Regions from separate parts of the Paenarthrobacter sp. TA1.8 genome, predicted to be linked through region 1. Evidence: predicted binding sites of a transcription regulator. Region 1 holds the regulator's gene; the other holds the start of a gene.
The links. Region 1 encodes HrcA, which represses chaperone genes, less so after heat shock. Its sites were predicted from a motif close to TTNGCACTCGNNNNNNNCGAGTGCNAA; they were not measured.
Positions count from the first base shown of each region.

Region 2: the regulator HrcA is predicted to act here: its motif matches at 3,269-3,295, upstream of ACNAOT_RS16055 (FmdB family zinc ribbon protein).

Region 1 covers NZ_CP184287.1:2,565,663-2,575,074, reverse strand. The annotation lists gene lepA (translation elongation factor 4) at 1-1,715, shown strand, start outside; gene hemW (radical SAM family heme chaperone HemW) at 1,716-2,945, shown strand; gene ACNAOT_RS11850 (DUF4870 domain-containing protein) at 2,978-3,391, opposite strand; gene ACNAOT_RS11845 (DUF3097 domain-containing protein) at 3,514-4,365, opposite strand; gene hrcA (heat-inducible transcriptional repressor HrcA) at 4,558-5,565, shown strand; gene dnaJ (molecular chaperone DnaJ) at 5,616-6,743, shown strand; gene ACNAOT_RS11830 (16S rRNA (uracil(1498)-N(3))-methyltransferase) at 6,746-7,519, shown strand; gene ACNAOT_RS11825 (GerMN domain-containing protein) at 7,550-8,422, opposite strand; gene ACNAOT_RS11820 (PhoH family protein) at 8,848-9,412, shown strand, end outside.
Region 2 covers NZ_CP184287.1:3,442,552-3,452,645, forward strand. The annotation lists gene ACNAOT_RS16035 (hypothetical protein) at 1-785, opposite strand, end outside; gene ACNAOT_RS16040 (GNAT family N-acetyltransferase) at 931-1,542, opposite strand; gene galU (UTP--glucose-1-phosphate uridylyltransferase GalU) at 1,554-2,489, opposite strand; gene ACNAOT_RS16050 (5-formyltetrahydrofolate cyclo-ligase) at 2,587-3,201, shown strand; gene ACNAOT_RS16055 (FmdB family zinc ribbon protein) at 3,356-3,625, shown strand; gene cpaB (Flp pilus assembly protein CpaB) at 3,691-4,491, shown strand; gene ACNAOT_RS16065 (AAA family ATPase) at 4,518-8,699, opposite strand; gene guaA (glutamine-hydrolyzing GMP synthase) at 8,876-10,094, opposite strand, start outside.

The DNA.
Region 1 (9,412 bases):
AGCAACGCGACATGAAGGCCCAGTATCTGGACCGTATGGATATCGAACGTGAGCGCGGCATCACCATCAAATCCCAGGCTGTTCGTATGCCGTGGGAACTCGATGGCAACAGCTACGCCCTGAATATGATCGATACTCCCGGCCACGTCGACTTTACCTATGAGGTGTCCCGTTCCCTGGCGGCCTGTGAAGGTGCAGTGCTGCTGGTGGATGCTGCCCAAGGCATCGAGGCCCAGACCCTCGCCAACCTGTACTTGGCGATGGAAAACAACCTCACCATCATTCCTGTCTTGAACAAGATCGATCTCCCGGCCGCGCAGCCCGAGAAGTACGCGGCTGAGCTTGCCAACCTGATTGGTGGCGACCCGGATGATGTGCTCAAGGTTTCAGGTAAGACCGGCGTAGGCGTAGAAGCCCTGCTGGACAAGATTGTCCGCGACCTCCCTGCGCCCGTGGGCGATCCCAATGCTCCGGCCCGCGCCATGATCTTCGACTCCGTCTATGACACCTACCGCGGCGTGGTCACCTATGTCCGTGTGGTTGACGGCATGCTCCACCCCCGGGAACGCATCCAGATGATGTCCACCCGTGCCACGCACGAGCTCCTGGAAATTGGTGTCAGCTCCCCGGAGCCCACACCGTCCAAGGGCTTGGGCGTCGGTGAGGTGGGATACCTGATCACCGGTGTGAAGGACGTCCGCCAGTCCAAGGTCGGCGATACCGTCACCAACCTGGCCAAGCCGGCATCGGAGTCGCTCAGCGGTTACGCCGACGCCAAGCCTATGGTCTTCTCGGGTCTCTACCCGCTGGACGGAACGGATTACCCGGTACTCCGCGACGCCCTCGAAAAGCTGATGCTCAACGACGCCGCGCTGGTTTACGAGCCCGAGACGTCTGCAGCGTTGGGCTTCGGTTTCCGTGTTGGGTTCCTTGGGTTGCTTCACCTCGAGATCACGCGTGAACGCCTCGAGCGTGAATACAACCTGGACCTTATCTCCACGGCTCCCAACGTGGAGTACGAGGTGACACTGGAGGACAAGAAGGTCATCCACGTCACCAACCCCAGCGAGTACCCCACGGGCAAGATCTCCGAGGTCCGCGAACCCATGGTGTCCGCCACCATCCTGGCACCCAACGAGTTTGTTGGTTCCATCATGGAACTCTGCCAAAGCCGCCGCGGCCAAATGCGCGGCATGGACTACTTGTCCGAGGATCGCGTGGAGCTCCGCTACTGGATCCCGCTGGCCGAAATCGTGTTCGATTTCTTCGACCTCCTGAAGTCCAAGACGCGCGGCTACGCCTCCCTGGACTGGAAGGCCGACGGCGAGCAGGTGGCCGACCTCGTCAAGGTGGACATCCTGCTCCAAGGTGAACAAGTGGACGCATTCAGCGCCATCACCCACCGCGACAAGGCCTACGCCTACGGTGTGATGATGACGGGGAAGCTCCGTGAGCTTATTCCCAGGCAGCAGTTCGAGGTGCCCATTCAGGCCGCCATCGGATCACGCATCATTGCCCGCGAAAGCATCCGGGCCATCCGCAAGGACGTTCTTGCCAAGTGCTACGGCGGTGACATCACCCGTAAGCGCAAACTTCTGGAAAAGCAGAAGGAAGGCAAGAAGCGCATGAAGATGGTGGGCCGCGTGGAGGTGCCTCAAGAGGCATTCATCGCTGCCCTGACCACTGACGAGTCCAAGGACAAGGCCAAGAAGTAAATGCCCAGCGTCCTACCTCTGGGCGACCCTGCACCTGCGGATGGCATTTTGCCTCCGCAGGTGTTGGCCGGCGTCGAGCACCGTAATTTCGGGCTCTACGTCCATATCCCGTTTTGCGCCGTTCGCTGCGGCTACTGTGACTTCAATACCTATACGGCCACCGAGCTTGGCGGTGGCGCCTCGCAGGATGCCTACGCTACTACGGCGGTATCTGAGCTCGACTTCGCCGCGTTGGCCTTGGACGCTTCCGGTCTGCCTCGGCGTCCCCTCAGCACTGTTTTCTTTGGTGGTGGTACTCCCACGCTCCTCCCGGCGGAAGACCTGGCGCGGATCCTGCGCGCCGCCGTCGACCAGTGGGGCTTGGAGCCGGGGGCCGAGGTGACAACGGAGGCCAATCCCGATTCGGTGACGCCTGAATCCCTGAAGGTGCTGGCTGACGCCGGATTCACCCGGGTCTCGTTCGGCATGCAATCCGCAGTCCCACACGTTCTGAAAGTACTGGACCGCACCCATACGCCAAGCCGCGTGCCACTAGTGGTGCAGTGGGCACGTGAAGCCGGCCTTGCAGTGAGCCTGGACCTCATCTACGGCACGCCCGGCGAATCCATGGCGGACTGGCAGCTGTCACTCGAAACTGCACTCTCGTACCGGCCTGATCACATCAGCGCCTACGCATTGATCGTCGAAGACGGCACGAAACTTGCCGCCCAGATCCGTCGCGGCGAAGTCCCCGGAATCGATGACGACGACCACGCCGCTAAATACGAGCTGGCAGACAAAATGATCTCCCAGGCGGGCCTGAACTGGTACGAGGTCAGCAATTGGTCCCGAACGCCGGAACAGGCCTGCCGGCACAATCTTGCCTACTGGCGCGGGGATGACTGGTGGGGCATCGGACCCGGAGCGCACTCCCACGTGGGAGGTGTCCGGTGGTGGAACGTCAAGCACCCCACTGCCTATGCGGGACGGCTGGCTGCAGGAAGCTCGCCAGCTGCCGGCCGGGAAACTCTCGACGCCGAAACCCGTGAGGTTGAGCGCATCATGCTCGAAGCGCGGCTCGGAACGGGGCTGTCCGTGGATGCCTTGGACGCAATCGGGCGCCATGCGATGGCCGGGCTGATTGCTGACGAGCTGGTGGACCCCGTCCAAGCGTTCAAGGGCCGACTTGTGCTTACGCTGAAGGGGCGGCTGTTGGCCGACGCCGTGGTCCGCAGGATTCTTCCGGACTAATCGCAGTGCCCGCCCGAAAGGGCAAGCGGGGGCTACTTAATCCAGCGCAGGTTGACCTTGTAACGGTGGGGTTGCCCGTGGTTTACGCGGATTCCCGCCGAGACGGAGAAGCACGTGAGGGCCACCCAGATAGCGGTGGCAATCACGGCGAAGATGTTGCCCACTACCGGCAGCAGCACCAGAATGTTGGCCAGCACTGCGGCGATGGTGGGAGGCAACGTGAAGTTCAGCGCCTCTTTGGATTCCTGCGCGGTGAACGGCCCGCGATCGCGGAAAATCAAGTAGATCAGAAGGGATGGCAGGCATCCCAGGATGCCGCCAAAGTGGGCCAAGGTAGCCCACTGCCTGTCCTCGCTGGCCGTCAACGGGAGTGCGTTGGCAGGCGCGCCATGGTACTGGGGCCGGCCTGCGGCGCTGCCCGGTTCTTCAGGAGCGTTATCTGCCACGGTGTCTTCCCTTTGCTGTAAAGATGCTGCGGTATTGCTGTCCCAGAATACCGGCCCCAAGGTACTTCCCGGGACCAACGCCCCGTTGACACGGTAGTTGCTGATAGCTCATGGACCGTGGCTCAAGGAACCGTCAGGAAATCGATGACTTCTTCAACGCGGCCCAGGAGAGATGCTTCAAGGTCGGCATAGGTGCGAACTGCCCCGAGTAGCCGCTGCCAGCCCAAGCCTATGTCCTCCGCGGTCTCGTGGGGCCAGCCGAAGGCCGTGAGGATTCCTGTCTTCCAATCGATCCCCCGGGGTACGGCAGGCCAAGCCTCGATGCCCAGGACCTTTGGCCGGATGGCCTGCCAGACGTCCACGTAGGGGTGGCCGACAATCAAAACGTTTCCTGCCGCTCCGGGCACCGTCATTGCCTCGGCTGCGATGCGCGACTCTTTGGACCCGGGGACAAGGTGGTCCACCAAGATGCCAAGGCGGCGACCCGGCCCGGGGTTGAAGGCAGCGATGGCCGACTTCAGGTCGTCAACGCCATGCAGTGGCTCCACGACGATGCCTTCCACGCGGAGATCGTCACCCCAGACCTTCTCGACGAGCTCGGCGTCGTGCTTTCCTTCCACCCAGACGCGGCTCGCCTTGGCCACCTGGGCACGTTGGCCCTGTACCCTCACGGATCCGGACGCTGTCCGGGTGGAAGGAGCGGCGGACGCGGCAGAGCGGGCAGCAGGAGGCATCAGCCGGATTGCCTGCCCTTCCAGTAGGAACCCGAATCCCAACTGGAACGACTTGGTCTTTCCGCGCCTGTCTTCAAGGGAGACAACGTGCATTCCTCCTGATTTCTCAACACGGGTGACTTCGCCCACCCAGCCCGACTGCACGTCTTCGAGGACCATTCCCCGCTGCACGGCCACTTCCGGCAGCTGTTTTTTGCCAGGAGCGGACAGATCCTGCGGGCCCCAATTGTCGAAAGCCAAGGGATTCCTACCTTTTGTGCTGGTTTTTGGCGCGGGCCGAAGGCGGCCGCGCGAGGTTTCAATGCTAGCAACGGGGTGGCTCATACTAGACTTGTTAGCACTTGGGCATGTTGAGTGCTAAGTGTGGTGGTCCGATTGAGATCCCGCGTTGACCGGTCGTAGGGACCAAGGCAGTCGTCAGGAGGTGGAGCAATGAGTGAGCCGCGCAAGCTTGAGGTGCTGCGTGCCATCGTTGAGGATTACGTGCATTCCAGGGAACCTGTTGGGTCGAAGGCCCTCGTGGAACGGCACCATCTTGGCGTTTCCAGTGCCACCATCAGGAACGACATGGCTGTCTTGGAAGAGGAAGGCCTCATCGCGGCGCCCCATACCAGCGCAGGCCGAATCCCAACGGACAAGGGTTACCGCTTATTCGTTGACCGCATTTCCCAGGTCAAGCCGCTTTCGGCCGCCGAGCGCAGGGCTATCCACTCGTTGCTTGAGGGCCCGGATGATGTTGATGACATCCTGGAGCGCACTGTAAGGCTTCTGTCGCAGCTGACCAACCAGGTGGCCGTGGTGCAGTATCCCCATTCCAATCGCGCGCTGGTCCGGCACGTGGAATTCGTCCTGTTGGCCCCAAAGCAGGTGCTTGTGGTCCTCATTGCGGATACGGGCAGCGTTGGGCAGAAGGTCATCGACGCCGGCTCTGACGTGAGCAACGAGGCGCTGATGCTCCTGAGGTCCCGCTTCCTCGGCAGCATCGCAGCCACCCAGATGGCTCTTTTGCCGCAGGTGCTGCCATCGGTAGTCGCCCTGTGTCCGCCGGAACTCCGCAGCTTGGCGCAGACGTTGGCTCAGGGGCTGCAATCACTCAGTGACACCAGCCGCGAAGAGCGCATCCTGATGGCAGGAACGGCCAACCTGGCCCGCTCCAATGTGGATTTCCCATTGAGCATCGGTCCCGTGCTGGAGGCACTCGAGGAACAAGTTGTCATGCTTCGGTTGTTGTCTGACATGGGGGATGATCCCCGTGGCGTCACCGTGAGCATTGGACGCGAAAATCCGTACGACGGCTTGGCTGAGGCGTCCGTCGTGGCTACCGGCTATGGCTCCGGGGCCAAGGTGGGGATTCTCGGTCCGACACGCATGGACTACCCCACCACCATGGCAGCCGTACGCGCCGTGGCCCGTTACCTTTCCCGCATTCTCGGCGGCTGAAAACCGGTCCGAGGAAACATCCGCAGTACAACAAGGAAGAGATACCGACTTTGAGCAGCCACTATGACGTTTTGGGAGTCTCGCCGGAAGCCACCGGGGAAGAGATCAAAAAGGCGTACCGCAAGTTGGCGCGGAAACTGCACCCCGACGTAAACCCCGGTGAAGATGTCGCGGAACAGTTCAAGGCCGTGACCCACGCTTACGAAGTGTTGTCCGACCCCCAGAAGCGCCGGGTCTACGATGCCACCGGCAATGAGAACGGCACCGACAACGGTTTCGGTGGCGGCTACTCCGGCCAGGGTTTCGCGTTCCAGGACATCTTCGACACCTTCTTTGGTGGCGGTGGCGGCCACGGTGGACCAGCCTCGCGTGTCCGTCGCGGCCAGGACGCACTAATCAGCGTCCGCATCGACCTGAAGGACGCCGTGTTCGGCGTCAACAAGAAGCTTGAAGTGGACACTGCCGTGGTTTGCCCCACCTGTGACGGCAGCTGCTGCCGCCCGGGCACCCACCCGGAACGCTGCGACATTTGCGGTGGCAGCGGCCAGGTACAGCGGGCTGTCCGATCCATTCTCGGTCAGGTCATGACCACCGCGCCTTGTGGTTCCTGCGAAGGCTTCGGCACGGTCATCAAGGACCCCTGCAACGAGTGCAACGGACAGGGCCGAATCCGCAGCCGCCGTTCCCTCACCATCAAGGTACCGGCAGGCGTCGCAACCGGTACGCGCATCCAGTTGTCCGGGCAGGGCGAAGCAGGTCCCGCAGGTGGTCCTGCCGGTGATCTCTATGTAGAAATCCGGGTCAACAACGATTCCATGTTCATGCGTGAAGGCGACGACCTTCATGCCACACTGAGCGTCCCCATGACGGCGGCGGCACTTGGCACCGAGCTGCAGCTGGACACCTTCGACGGCGCACAGGATATCGACGTGAAGGCCGGCACGCAGTCGGGCGAAATCATTACCCTCCGCGGCCTGGGCGTCACGCACCTCCGTGGTTACGGACGAGGCGACCTCAAGGTTCACCTGCACGTAGAGACGCCAAGCAAGCTCGACCCCGCCCAGGAAGAACTCTTGCAGCAGCTCGCCAAGCTGCGCAATGAGCAGTTCACCGAAGGAAAGCTTGTGGCAAGCGGGGGCATGTTCGCGAAGCTGCGGGACAAGCTCGGTAACCTGTAGCGGTGAGCAACCCCGTTTTCTTCACAGCCGCGGGCAGCCTCGGCCAGGTGATCCCCGGTTCCACATTCGTGCTCGAGGGTCCCGAGGCCCGGCATGCTGTAACGGTCAAACGCCTGGCCGCGGGCGAGCCCGTTGATATAGCGGACGGTTCAGGTGCGCGGCTGATAGGCACGGTGGTGGACGCCGGATCCAGCAGTTTGACCGTGAAGGCGTCTGAGGTGCTTTTCGAGGAGCAGCCGGAGGTCCGGTTGGTGCTGGTTCAGGCCCTGGCTAAAGGTGACCGCGATGAACTTGCCATCGAGACCGCCACGGAACTAGGAATTGATGCTGTCATTCCATGGCAGTCTGAGCGCGCAATCGTGCGTTGGAAGGGCGAAAGGGCTGCCAAAGCCCACGCGAAGTGGCAGTCGGTGGTCACTGCGGCCGCCAAGCAGGCGCGGCGAGCCTGGATTCCTGAGGTCCGGTCCATCGTGGATACCGCTAATTTGGCGAAGGCGGTCGAGGCCGCTGACTTGGCCATCATCCTGCATGAAGACGCCAAGAATCCCTTGCGGACTGTCCTCGAAGAGTCGGCTGCGTTGCTCAGTGACGCTGCGGGGTCACCGCGGGAGGTTCTTTTGATCGTTGGACCGGAGGGCGGAATCTCACCGCGTGAAGTAACACGGCTCAGCGACGCAGGCGCCGTAACGGCCCTGTTGGGTCATCATGTCTTGCGGTCGTCGACGGCGGGACCCGCCGCCGTCGTTCTTGCCAGTGACGTTCTGGGCCGCTGGTAACCAGCCCCGCAGGCTATCCAGCCCCGCACGCTATCCGACGTTGAACAGGCGGGTATCGGTGCTCGTTTCGATGATGGCGCCGGCTTCATCGACTTGTGAAACCCGCAACTCATACTTTCCGGTCTTCAACGTGGCGGTGAAGGTAAAAAGTCCGTATTGACCAGGTTCACCGGTCGCCTTGGTTTGACCGGTGAGCAGGCCGGTCTTTTCGCCCTTGCCGTTCTCTTGGAGGATCTGCCAGCTGACGGGCCTGGAGCTGTCGGTGCTGCGGCCGTTGAACTTGACGACGCCCGCCGGCAAGGACGTTTCTTCCTGCGGATCGATAATCCAGAGCGGCGCAACCAGGGAGGCATTCCGTTCCATGGGTTGGCCGAGCTGTACCTGCCCGAACGCCATGTAGTCCTTATGTCCATCAACCAAAATGACAACCTGGATTTGCTGGCCTGAGTTTATGAGTCCGGAGGACGAAGCTGCCGCTGTAGCCGTGTAGACCAATTGCTGGACGGCGCGATGCGCCATTCCGGCGTCGAGGTTTGAGTTGAAGGCGTCCCGCGAAATATCAACGGTGATCACATTCTTGCCCGAGATGGACGTAGCAAGACTCTCGGGGTCCTGCCACGGCGTGAAGAAGTCGTGGTCCAAGGGTTTTTCGGCCATCATGATCCGCAGTGCTGTGGTCACAGGATTTTCGTCGCTCGAAATGTCTCTGAACTCGCGGTAGAGGTAAACCTCTTCCTTGCTGCGTCCTATCCAGTACACCGGGATTTTGGTGGAAGCCTGCGTGGTCTCCAGCGGGGCGTGGCTGGCAGGGGCGTCCTGGACGGTGACTGGTGGCGAACTAACGCTTGCTTGGCTACCGCCGCCGTTGGCGATGCAACCGGTCAGCAAAAGGACAGCAAACATAGCTGGCACGGCGATGACGGACCTCGTCCGACTGCGCGAGCCATTCCCGATGATTGCTGGCTTCGTGATGGGCTTCCTGCCTTAGCGTGTCTCTCTTGGCGGCCGAAGCCACCAGGCCGGACCGCAGGGTGCTGATCCACCCGCTATGCCAGCTTGGCACATCGTCGACGGCGGTCGGTCGGGTTCGGGCTGTCAGGCGCCAACTGAAACATGATTGATACCGGCTTGATGCAGAGTTGAGACAATATGTCTGACGTAACAACCGGTCCCTGATGATGCCGTCCGTTGAGGTTCAACGCGGGCCGGGCTGGCGTAGGATTGAAGACATTCCGGCATCCGGGCGGTCGCCTTTAAGTGGCCACGAATGTCGAATCGATGGCGTTAATACGACCAACCGGAGGAGAAAAGGCCCTAAGGCCAGCACTATGAGTGAATCTTTGAACGGGCGGCTCAGGACCGGAAACGGCAACCAGCCGCCCACCGAGTTCCCGCACACACTACCGGGTACGCGCACGGAAGTTGTCACGTTCGACAACTCCGACCAGATGGTTCACTCGTTGGGCAGCCACGACGAAGCCTTGCGATACATCGAGGAACAGTTCCAGGACGTTAATTTCCACGTCCGTGGCAACGAACTTTCCATGACCGGGCCTTCCGCAGTCATTCCACGCATCATGCGGCTCTTGGAGGAAGTCCGGGGGCTCGTGGCGAAGGGGACTGTGGTCACTCCGGACGTCCTGCAGCAGCTCGTGTCCCTGCTGAGGACGCAGTCCGTGCAGAATCCGGCGGATGTCCTGACGCACAACATCCTGTCCAGCAGGGGTAAGACCATACGGCCGAAGACGCTGAACCAGAAAAACTATGTTGACGCCATTGACGACAACACCGTGATTTTTGGGATTGGCCCGGCTGGTACTGGAAAGACTTACCTGGCAATGGCCAAAGCAGTGCAGGCCCTGCAGACGAAGGAAGTCAGCCGCATCATCCTGA
Region 2 (10,094 bases), 880 kb from region 1:
TTCAGGACAGGTTTGCCCACAGGCTTTGGTGCTTCGGGCAGATCCAAAGGCTCTGGAGCCGGACGCGGTGCTTTGGCAGCAGCCACGTACGTGGGCTTCGGGACCTCGACTGGCTGCCAGGAGGCACCCTTCGAATCCTTCGTATTCTGAGCAGATTTGTCTCCCGCGGCAATAGCCACGGCCAGCGCTGCCTGCCGCAGTTCCACCGCGGATAAGCGAGCAGCCTCACGGCTGGTGGCTTCGGCGTCGAAAACCGTGGTTTCCTTCGACTCCACAGCCGGTTCCTTCGGCAGGTATCGCGCAGGCGTCGGGATGGGAGAGGCCTGAGCAGCACGACGGGCCCGGCGTTCGCGAAGATCACGCAGGGCCAGCTTCCGCAACGTTACGACGGCGAGCACCGCACCGATGAGCGACACCAGCGGCAACCAGACAGAACCGATCCCAAGAATTCGTAGGACTCCGGACACCGCAGCTGTCACCAGCAGGGCAAGACCTGCCAGGGCCAGCGTTAGCCGGGCGTAGCGGATAGTGAATGGAGTAGTGGGTACCTTCCCGAGGGCGGGCTCGGCCGCGCGGGATTCCTGGGGCGACGCCGGTGCTTCGCTATGCATGGTCTCCATCGGTTTCTCCTGCTGAGGTGCCAAAGTCAGTACCACCCCTGCCTGCGTTTCGTCTGGTTCGTCATCAAAAGCCTCTGCTGGAACACCGGCCGTTTGGACTTGTTGCCGCCTGTTCCGCAGAACATAGGGCGCCACCCAGACCATCCACAGCGCAACAGTGACCACGAGTATCACTGAGCTGCTGAGAGGGAAGTCCACATTCAAAACCGTAGAAGCAAATCTTCGGGTGCGGCGGCATTGCGGCCGGTGTGTCGCCCGCAAGTCCGCAAATGATTGGAGATATGGGCAAAAAGGCCGATGACCTGCCCGTTTATCTTCTGAGCCACCGGCGCAGGAGTCCCTCTGGAACTTCCTCGGAGGTCAGTGCAAAGGAGCGGTGGTCAGCCCATTCGCCGTTGATGTGCAGGTAGCGCTCCCTGTACCCCTCGTCGCGGAATCCAAGCTTCTCCACCACCCGCAAACTCGCTGAGTTCTCGGGGCGGATGTTGATTTCCATACGGTGCAGTCCCAGCACCCTGAAACAGTGGTCTGTGGCCATCGCAACCGCTGTGGGAGCGATGCCGTGCCCGGCACGGTCCTTATCAACCCAATATCCGAGGGTGGCCATCATGGCCGACCCCCAAACGATCGATGAAACCGTCAGTTGCCCGACGATTTTCGGCTCACCAAAGCCATCGGTTCGCTCAACAATGAGGAATGGCAGGGCGGTTGACTGACGGGCTTGTTCATTCAAGGAACCCACCATTTGGCGGTAGCTGGGGAGGCGCCCACCCGGTGCCGGGTTGGACGCCTCCCATGGCGCGAGCCACTCGCTGTTCCGCGAACGGACTTCGGACCATTCCCGCTTATCGCGGTAACGGATAGGCCGAAGCAGCAGGTCTCCGCTTTCCAGCGTCACCGGCCAGATCGCGGAGCCGTACATCATGAGTTTGTTTATTTGGGAAGAGCGGCTGTGAAGTTGGGCAGCCACTCGCGAAGCTCAGGACCGAGGTCTTCACGCTCGCAGGCAAGCTCGATGCAGGCCTTGAGGTAGCTGAGCTTGTCACCGGTATCGTAGCGACGGCCGCGGAAGACAACGCCGTAGACGCCATAGCCTTCGCCCTCGCCGGCAGCGAGAACCTCGAGGGCGTCTGTCAGCTGGATCTCTCCACCGCGTCCGGGTGCAGTCTTCTCCAGGACGTCGAACACAGCCGGGTGCAGGACGTAGCGCCCGATCACAGCAAGGTTGGACGGGGCCTCTTCCGGAGAAGGCTTCTCGACGAGCTGCTTGATGCGCACGTAGCCGTCCTCGCCATTGTCCTCAACATCAGCGCAACCATAAGCACTGATCTTGGACGGCTCCACCTCAATAAGGGCAACCACGGAACCGCCGGTCTTCTGCTGGACAGCGATCATTTCGCTTAGCAGGTCCTCGCGGGCATCGATCAGGTCATCGCCCAGCAGAACGGCGAAGGGCTCATAGCCAACATGCTGCTTTGCACGAAGGACTGCGTGGCCCAGGCCGTTCGGGTCACCCTGGCGGACGTAATGAATGTCGCCGAGGTTGGTGGCGGATTGGATGGCCTCAAGCTTGGCGGTGTCGCCCTTTTCAGCCAAGGTGGCCTCCAGAGCGGGCACGCGGTCAAAATGGTCTTCCAGCGCGCGCTTGCTGCGCCCCGTGATCATCAGGACGTCGTGCAGGCCCACCTTGACTGCTTCTTCGACCACATACTGGATGGCGGGCTTGTCCACCACGGGCAGCATTTCCTTCGGCATCGCCTTGGTGGCGGGAAGGAACCGGGTGCCAAGGCCCGCTGCGGGGATGACGGCCTTACGGACAGCGTTGTTTTCTAGAGTCACCGGACTAATGTAACGGAAGGAACACATCATCGGCTAAACCCCTCGCCGCGGCGGGACGCACATTTCGTCTTGGTAGCGGACAGCCCCTGCTCTTCAGCGGGCAGGGAGAACCTCAGATTGGACATACATGGCATCCAAGGAAGACATCCGCAGCAGTCGGCGGCTGCACCGGCGGACACTCACTCCGGAGCACATAGCAACTGCAGGCGAGTCGCTTGCACGGCATGGGACAGCCTGGGCAGCGGAGCTCTCCCCCGGCGGCGCCGCCACCTTTGCTGTGTACCTTGGCGTCGCCTTCGAGCCGCCCACTATCCCCCTCATCGAGTCCCTGCACGGGGCCGGGCATCAAGTGCTGCTGCCTGTTTGCGAGCCTGGGCGGTTGCTGAGTTGGGTGTATTGGACGCCTTCCACGGCCTTTGTCAGGTCCGCCTATGCGCCCATAGACGAACCGGAGGGTGAACGCTTGGAAAGCACCGTGATTGCCAAAGCTGCAGGGATCTTCATGCCCGCCACAGCCGTGGATCGGGACGGAAACCGCATTGGCCAGGGCGGTGGCTACTACGACCGACTTCTCCAAGGCCTCGATGCTGCCGGCCAGCGGCCGCCCACCATCGCAGTGGTGTACGACGACGATTTGTTGCCTTCAGGCTCGATTCCCGCCGAGGCATTTGATCGCCCGGTACGCCAGGTGCTGACCCCGTCGGGCGTCGTCCAACTCCACGACGGACCGGAGCCCGTCTGACAGCCTTGTCCCGGCAAGTGAGGTCCGGCACATCCGCTGGTACACCAGACAGGGACCAATGATAGAATTAGCACTCAGGCCCTGCGACTGCTAAGGCGGACATTCTCCGCCGGTGTTGCACAGGACCTGAACTTTGTCCTGAAGGAGGAACTCAGTGCCCACATACGCATACGCCTGCAAAGACTGTGACCATGCCTTTGACATCGTCCAGTCCTTTTCTGACAGCTCCTTGACGGAGTGCCCCGAATGCAAGGGCGCGCTTCGCAAGAAGTTCAACAGCGTTGGCGTCGTTTTCAAGGGCTCCGGGTTCTACCGGACTGATTCCCGCGATGCCAAGGGCAGCACGGTTTCGGCCGCACCAGCTTCACCGTCGTCCCCGGCGGCCCCTGCAGCAGCACCCGCAACTGCAGCCGCAGCCAGCTAAAAGGTTTTCCACATAAGGCACCGGACCGCTGTTTGCGGCCCGGTGCGACTGGCTAACGTGGCGGGATGTCATCTTCCTCCCGCAGAGCCCTCATGGCCCGCGCCGAGCGTTCAGCAGCAGCAGCCGCCGGTGACTGGCCGCCGCTGAACCGCTCTCCTGCCCGACCATCCCGTTCCCGAGCCGGAGACACCTCACGGTTCAGCCGCCGTCCAAGAGGTCATGTCGGTCAGCGGGGCGGATTTGGATCATGGATTTCACGCAACCGCCGCTTGGCCGTTGCGCTCCTGCTGTGCGTGGCTGCCGGCATCGCCGTCCAGCAACTTACTCCTGCGTCTGAGCAGCGCGTGAGCATCGTGGTAGCAGCCCGCGACCTGCCGACAGGTAGCAGCCTCACAGAATCTGATTTCACCAGCGTTGGAGTGCCGTCCGATCTCGCGATTACCGGATCGGTGCATAGTATCGGCACCCTTGTTGGCCGTCAGCTTGCTTCCCCCCTCCGCAGAGGGCAGATACCTACGGAGGCCAGCCTGCTGGGCCCGGGACTCCTGACGGGCGCACCCGTGGGCTCGGCAGCGGTCCCCCTCAGGATGGCTGATCCCTCATCCATCCAGCTTCTCTCCCCCGGCCAGCTGGTTACAGTGGTCATTACCGCGGCGGGCTCCTATGACGAGGCCCGGCAAAGCCAGGTTCTTGCGGGCCCGGTGCCCGTTCTCTGGACATCAGCCCAAGGCGGCAAGCCCGGCGAATGGCTGGGGACAAGTGATACCGACGGCTTGGTAGTGGTGGCGGCCGATCCCCAACAAGCAGAAAAGCTTGCCGGCGCATCCACGCAAGGCAAGCTCTTCTTTGTTTTAGTCAGCCCATAGTGCGCCGGTCTGCTGCCGGATGGAGCTCAGCCCCAATGCGGGGGCTTCTGTTCCTTCAGCCACTGCTCATGGTCGTAGCCGGACTCGTCGCCCCATCGCCGGGGATCATCCTCTGCAGCCTTCGTAGGAAGAATTCCGTTGGAGGCTGTCTTAGCTGCCGTGGCCTTGGCATCCGCAGCTTCTTCAGTGGCATCGTTGACCGGCTCGCCGGAGTCCTGCGCGGCGCGGTCTTCTGTGCCTGTTTCCTGATCCATCAGTGGTGCTTCTTTCCCATTCTCCGCGTAGCCTTTGGTCGCGGCGACGCCATGTTCTTCACGAGCAACGGCCTGAGCTTCGCCGTCTGCATGGACGGCGGGGCCCTGGTCCACCCTCTGGTCTTCATTGCCCGGATTCAATTGTTCACCATCCGAATGCAGGAAGCCATGGTGGGCAGAAGCGGACTGGGCGATGTGGTTCTCAAGCCCCAGGTACGAACCAATCCGGTCAGCGCAGGAGGACGGATCCGTGAACACTTCGATCGTCCAAAGCGACATGTAGCGCCAGCCCATACGCTCAAGCAACTGCGGCCGCAACCGGCTCCGTTCACGGACGCTCATCCGCCGGTACCGTTCAGTGCCATCCGATTCGATGGCGACAGGGGTGGGGATTTCCGCACCCTCGCGGCCAATGGTGTGGACGGGGTCCGCGGCCGCCGCGATATCCAGCACACCATCGTAAAGATGCCAGACCCGGGCTCCACGTGCACGCAGGCGTTCGCCAAGATCGGCCACCAACGGATCCTCACCCAGCGCCTGCTCACTGGCTACAGCGCGGGAGGCAGGTGTTCCAAGGTTGCTGTTACCGGAGAGTTCCCGGTCCAGCAGTTCATAGAAATCCACTGCACCATGGGCCAGACGATCAAGGTCGAGATCCTCAGGCCGGAAGCACGTCAGGACGTGCATGGAGCGTCGAGCGCGCGTCATTGCCAGGGCAAAACGGTTTCGCCCGCCTTCGGTGGACAACGGGCCGAAGGAATGGAGCGCACGGCCGTGCGGAGTGCGGCCATAGCCCAGCGAGAAGATCACGTGGTCACGCACCAGCCCCTGGGCGCGCTCAAGGTCCACCACCCGGAAGGACTCGGGGCCCGCTCCGAAGAAGCTGGACAAAAGAGTGTGGTTAGGCAATTGGAGCCTGATGGCCTCGCCGATCCTGGCAGCATGGCGCAGGCTTGCGGTCACCACGGCCAAGGAAGTACGGGGCCGGAGCCTGGCATGTTCGAAGACAAGGTCCACCACGCGGTTCACTTCTGCAGTGACAGACTCAACGCCCTCATGGTCCGCACCGGGCAGCCCGGTGCCGTCGGGTATGTACTCCACGTGAATCGATCGATCCAGGCCAGTGACCGAATTGCCGTCCGGCAGGCGTCGCAGACCGCCGTCGTAGTAGTTCTTGCTCAGCTGGAGGATCAAGTCCTCGTCCACCGCGCGATAGACCCAGTTCAATTGCCAGGTGGGCAGGACCCGGGCCAGAGCCTTGAATGCACTGTCCACGTTTTCATGGCTGGCAACCCCGGCAACGGGAGGTTCCACGGCCACGCTGAAAGTACGCGCATTGGCGATTTTTGCATCACCGAAGGCAACTACCTGTCGTGCTCGGGCGATCGCGGGAAGAACCGCCTGCAGAGAGGTGGATTCGGCGTCGATGACCACCACGGCGTCGAACTTTTGCTCGGCCGGGAGAACGCCCGTGAGCAAATAAGGGCTGACGGACCACACAGGAACCAACAGAGGCACAAGATCCGGTGCTTGGGCGCTCAAGGCGGGCAACGTCACACGGCCGTCCTTCAACAAGGCACGGAGCAACTCCGCCTGCCTCGGGTGCTCAAGAAGGCCCTGACGCCACTTCTGGGCCAGCTGCCAACGAAGGCGGGCGGCGCCACTGGCAATATGTGCTTGGTCGGCCAGGCGATATTCAGCTTCGAGGCGCCGCAACGAATCACCGTCGGACATGGCGAGGTAGTCATCACCACTGATCATGGCTTCCAAAGCGGACTGCCACCAGGCAAGGTCCAGCTCGGCCGCTACCGACGACGCCGGGACTTCCCGGGCAGCAAGGTCGGCAAGCAGTTCGCCGAGCCCGTGCTCCCGCATTTCCTCGATGAGGAGTGTTCGCTCAGGAAGGGTTTCCAAGGTGGCCGTGTCCGCGACGAGACGCTCGAGGCGTTCCATCAGTTGCAGATACGGCGTCTCCTGCAACGAACCGCCATCGGACGTGTGCTTGAGCGAATCACCAAGACGGCGCAGCTCGGCGTCGAGTTCGCGGTAGAGGGCCCCGAGATCGGCAAGGCCGGATGGCACCGCCGGGTGTCGCTGGGTTGTGGCATAGCCTGCCCACAGGGCACGCTGCTCCTGGACAAGGACCAGGGAGCTGTGGAGGTCCGCGATGTGGACACCGGGGCGTACGTATTCCTTGGCGACCCGGCGCAGGCGTGATCGCTGCATGGAAGGCATCTCAAGATTGCGCTCACGGCGCCAGGCGGAACTGGCAGTGGCTGAGATGAGGTCATGCACCGGCCGGTCGAAGATGTCCGGAGTGAACTTATCCAAGCTCTCGCGGACAGCGATCAGCAGTTCAAGCTGCGCACCCCACTCGGTAAAGGTTTCGCCCAGACGAATCTCAGCGTGATCGGAAACCTGCTTCATGCGATCCCGCAGGACGGGGAGCTTCTCCTCGGCCAAGCGTGCGAGCTGCTGGGCTTCCTCGGTCTCCTTACGGGTGACCAAACGGGCGCCATACCAAGGGCTGGAAGTGGAGGCCCGGCTGAAGCTACCAAGTTCGGCAGCGCGACGAAGGCGCCCCGCGAGCTCTTCACGGTCCTTGATATTGTCCAGGACGCTTCGCTTCAAGCGCACAGTAGTGGAGGGTGCCGGATGGATGGACGTCAGCTCGGCGAGTGATTGCATCGCTTGATAGGGCGAGCACCCCCAGCGCTCACGGACGTTGTGCAGCGAGGCAACATGATCCATCAGGGCATGACGGTGGCCTGTCAGTGTCTGGTGAAGGTTGCCAAGCTGTGGTTCAAGCGCTTTCTCATTGCGCATGATGGCCCTGACCAGCTGACCCTTGAGTTGCTGCGGCGTGGTCCCGTTACCAGGCCTGAAGAGCACCGATTCGAGGCCCAACGATTCAAGGTGCGCGGAAAGACCCGCGAGGCTGGCTTGCCTGTCTCCTACCACCAACACGGACTTGCCTTCGCTGACCAAGGCACCGATGGCGTTGATTGCCGTCTGCGTCTGCCCACTTCCAGGAGGAGTGGAGACAACCAGGGAGTCTCCCGCGCGAACGGCGTCCACCACGTACTGCTGGTCCGTATCGGCGTCGAGCAAGAGAAGTTCGTCGGCCGGGTCCCGAAGATCCAAGCTGGGGAACCTGCCCGCTTTAATGGGCTCCGGCTCAATGTCGCCGCCATTGGCTGCGGTCGAGAGGGCCGCAACCGTGGGGTTGTTCATGTTGATCCAGGGATCATCCAGGTTGCCCGAAAGGTCAGCCAGGGTAGTGACCAGCAGGTTGAACTCCACCTCTGCACCATGGATAGGCTTAATGAGCGTGGACAACCGGTCCAGAACCGGCTGGGGATCCAGCCGGGCCGTGTTGTAAGCCATGCGTGCTACAGCGTTGACGTCGAAAACGATGCCGTGGACTGTCTTCAGGTGACGCACCAGCGCGGGGTTCATGCGTGCTTGTTCAGTGAGCTGAAGTTCGAAGTCGTCTTCGCCCGGCCTGACTGTAAGGACGATGGACGTGAGCATCACAGGCGCGGAGACGCGCTGCGGCTTACCACCAACGGCCGAGGTCCACACCACGGTCCCGGCGGACAAGTACCCGGCCTCGATGCCGCGGTCGTTGCTGAGCTCGAAGATCTTGGACCGGATGTTGCGGGCCGCCCTGGCCGCCACCAAGTACTGTTGGCGGTCCCTGATGAGAGTGGACAGCCGTGTTCTGCGACCGGCGAGCAACTGAGCCAGCCCGGAAGGATGGGCATTGCTGAGATCGATCGCGCCTTCGGGTGTCTTGACGAAGCGCAGCATCGTATCTGCCCCGGTGACGGGTTTGAGACCAGACAGCCATTTGCGGAGCTCTTCGGAGCCCTCTTCCTGGCCTTGACCTACTGACACGACTTCTGCCTTCTTTTCTGTACTAGCTTTAGACGCCTTGGACCATACCGGCATACGTTCGAGGGTAGCGGGAATCCTCGGTCAGCCCGCTCCGCAACGCTGTTCCAACGTGAAATTCGCCGTCATTTCACAGTAGGAAGCATTTCCTGGGGCAAAGACGTACCCCGGATGACGTTGCCCGGTTCAAGCACAGTGGCCGGCCTCCCAACGGAAGCCGGCCACTCAGAATGCTATTCCCACTCGATGGTTCCCGGTGGCTTGCTGGTGACATCCAGTACCACGCGGTTAACGCCGTCCACCTCGTTGGTGATCCTGTTGGAGATACGTGCGAGCAGGTCATACGGCAGGCGCGACCAGTCTGCCGTCATGGCGTCTTCGGAAGACACCGGACGCAGCACGATCGGGTGGCCATAGGTCCGGCCGTCGCCCTGAACTCCAACGCTGCGGACATCGGCCAGGAGGACCACCGGCATCTGCCATACGTCATTGTCGAGGCCGGCAGCTGTCAGCTCGGCGCGGGCGATGGCATCAGCCTTACGCAGAAGGTCCAGGCGTTCCTTGGTCACTTCGCCCACAATGCGGATTCCCAGGCCGGGACCGGGGAACGGCTGGCGGCCGACGATTTCCTGCGGGAGGCCGAGCTGGGCGCCAACGGCACGGACTTCGTCCTTGAACAGGGCCCGCAGTGGCTCGACCAGCTCAAACTGCAGGTCCTCCGGAAGCCCACCAACGTTGTGGTGGCTCTTGATGTTGGCAGCACCCTCGCCACCGCCGGATTCGACGACGTCCGGGTACAGTGTGCCTTGGACGAGGAACTTGATCTTTTCACCCTCGGCAGCGGCCTGGGCAATGATGGCCCGTTCCGCTTCCTCGAAGGCCCGAATGAACTCCCGGCCAATGATCTTGCGCTTGGTCTCGGGATCACTGACACCGGCCAATGCCGACTGGAAGCGCTCCTGCTCGTTGGCAACGTACAGGTTGACACCCGTTGCGGCCACGAAGTCGCGTTCAACCTGCTCTGCTTCGCCTTCACGCAGCAGGCCGTGGTCAACGAACACACAGGTCAACTGGTCGCCGACAGCGCGCTGGACGAGAGCGGCAGCCACTGCAGAGTCGACACCACCGGAGAGGCCACAGATGACCTTCGAGTCGCCGATCTGCTGGCGGATACGGTCCACCTGCTCTTCGAGGATGTTGCCCGTGGTCCAGTTGGGGCTCAGGCCCGCGCCCTTGAACAGGAAGTTCTCCAGGACGTGCTGTCCAAGGACGGAGTGCTTCACTTCCGGGTGCCACTGCACACCGTAAAGGCGCTTCTCATCGTTGGCGAAGGCAGCCACTGGGGCTCCGGCCGTAGTTGCCAGCACCTCGAAGCCTTCGGGGGCTTCGTGAACGGAATCGCCGTGGCTCATCCACGTGTTCTGGGACGCCGGGACTCCGTCGAGGATGGAG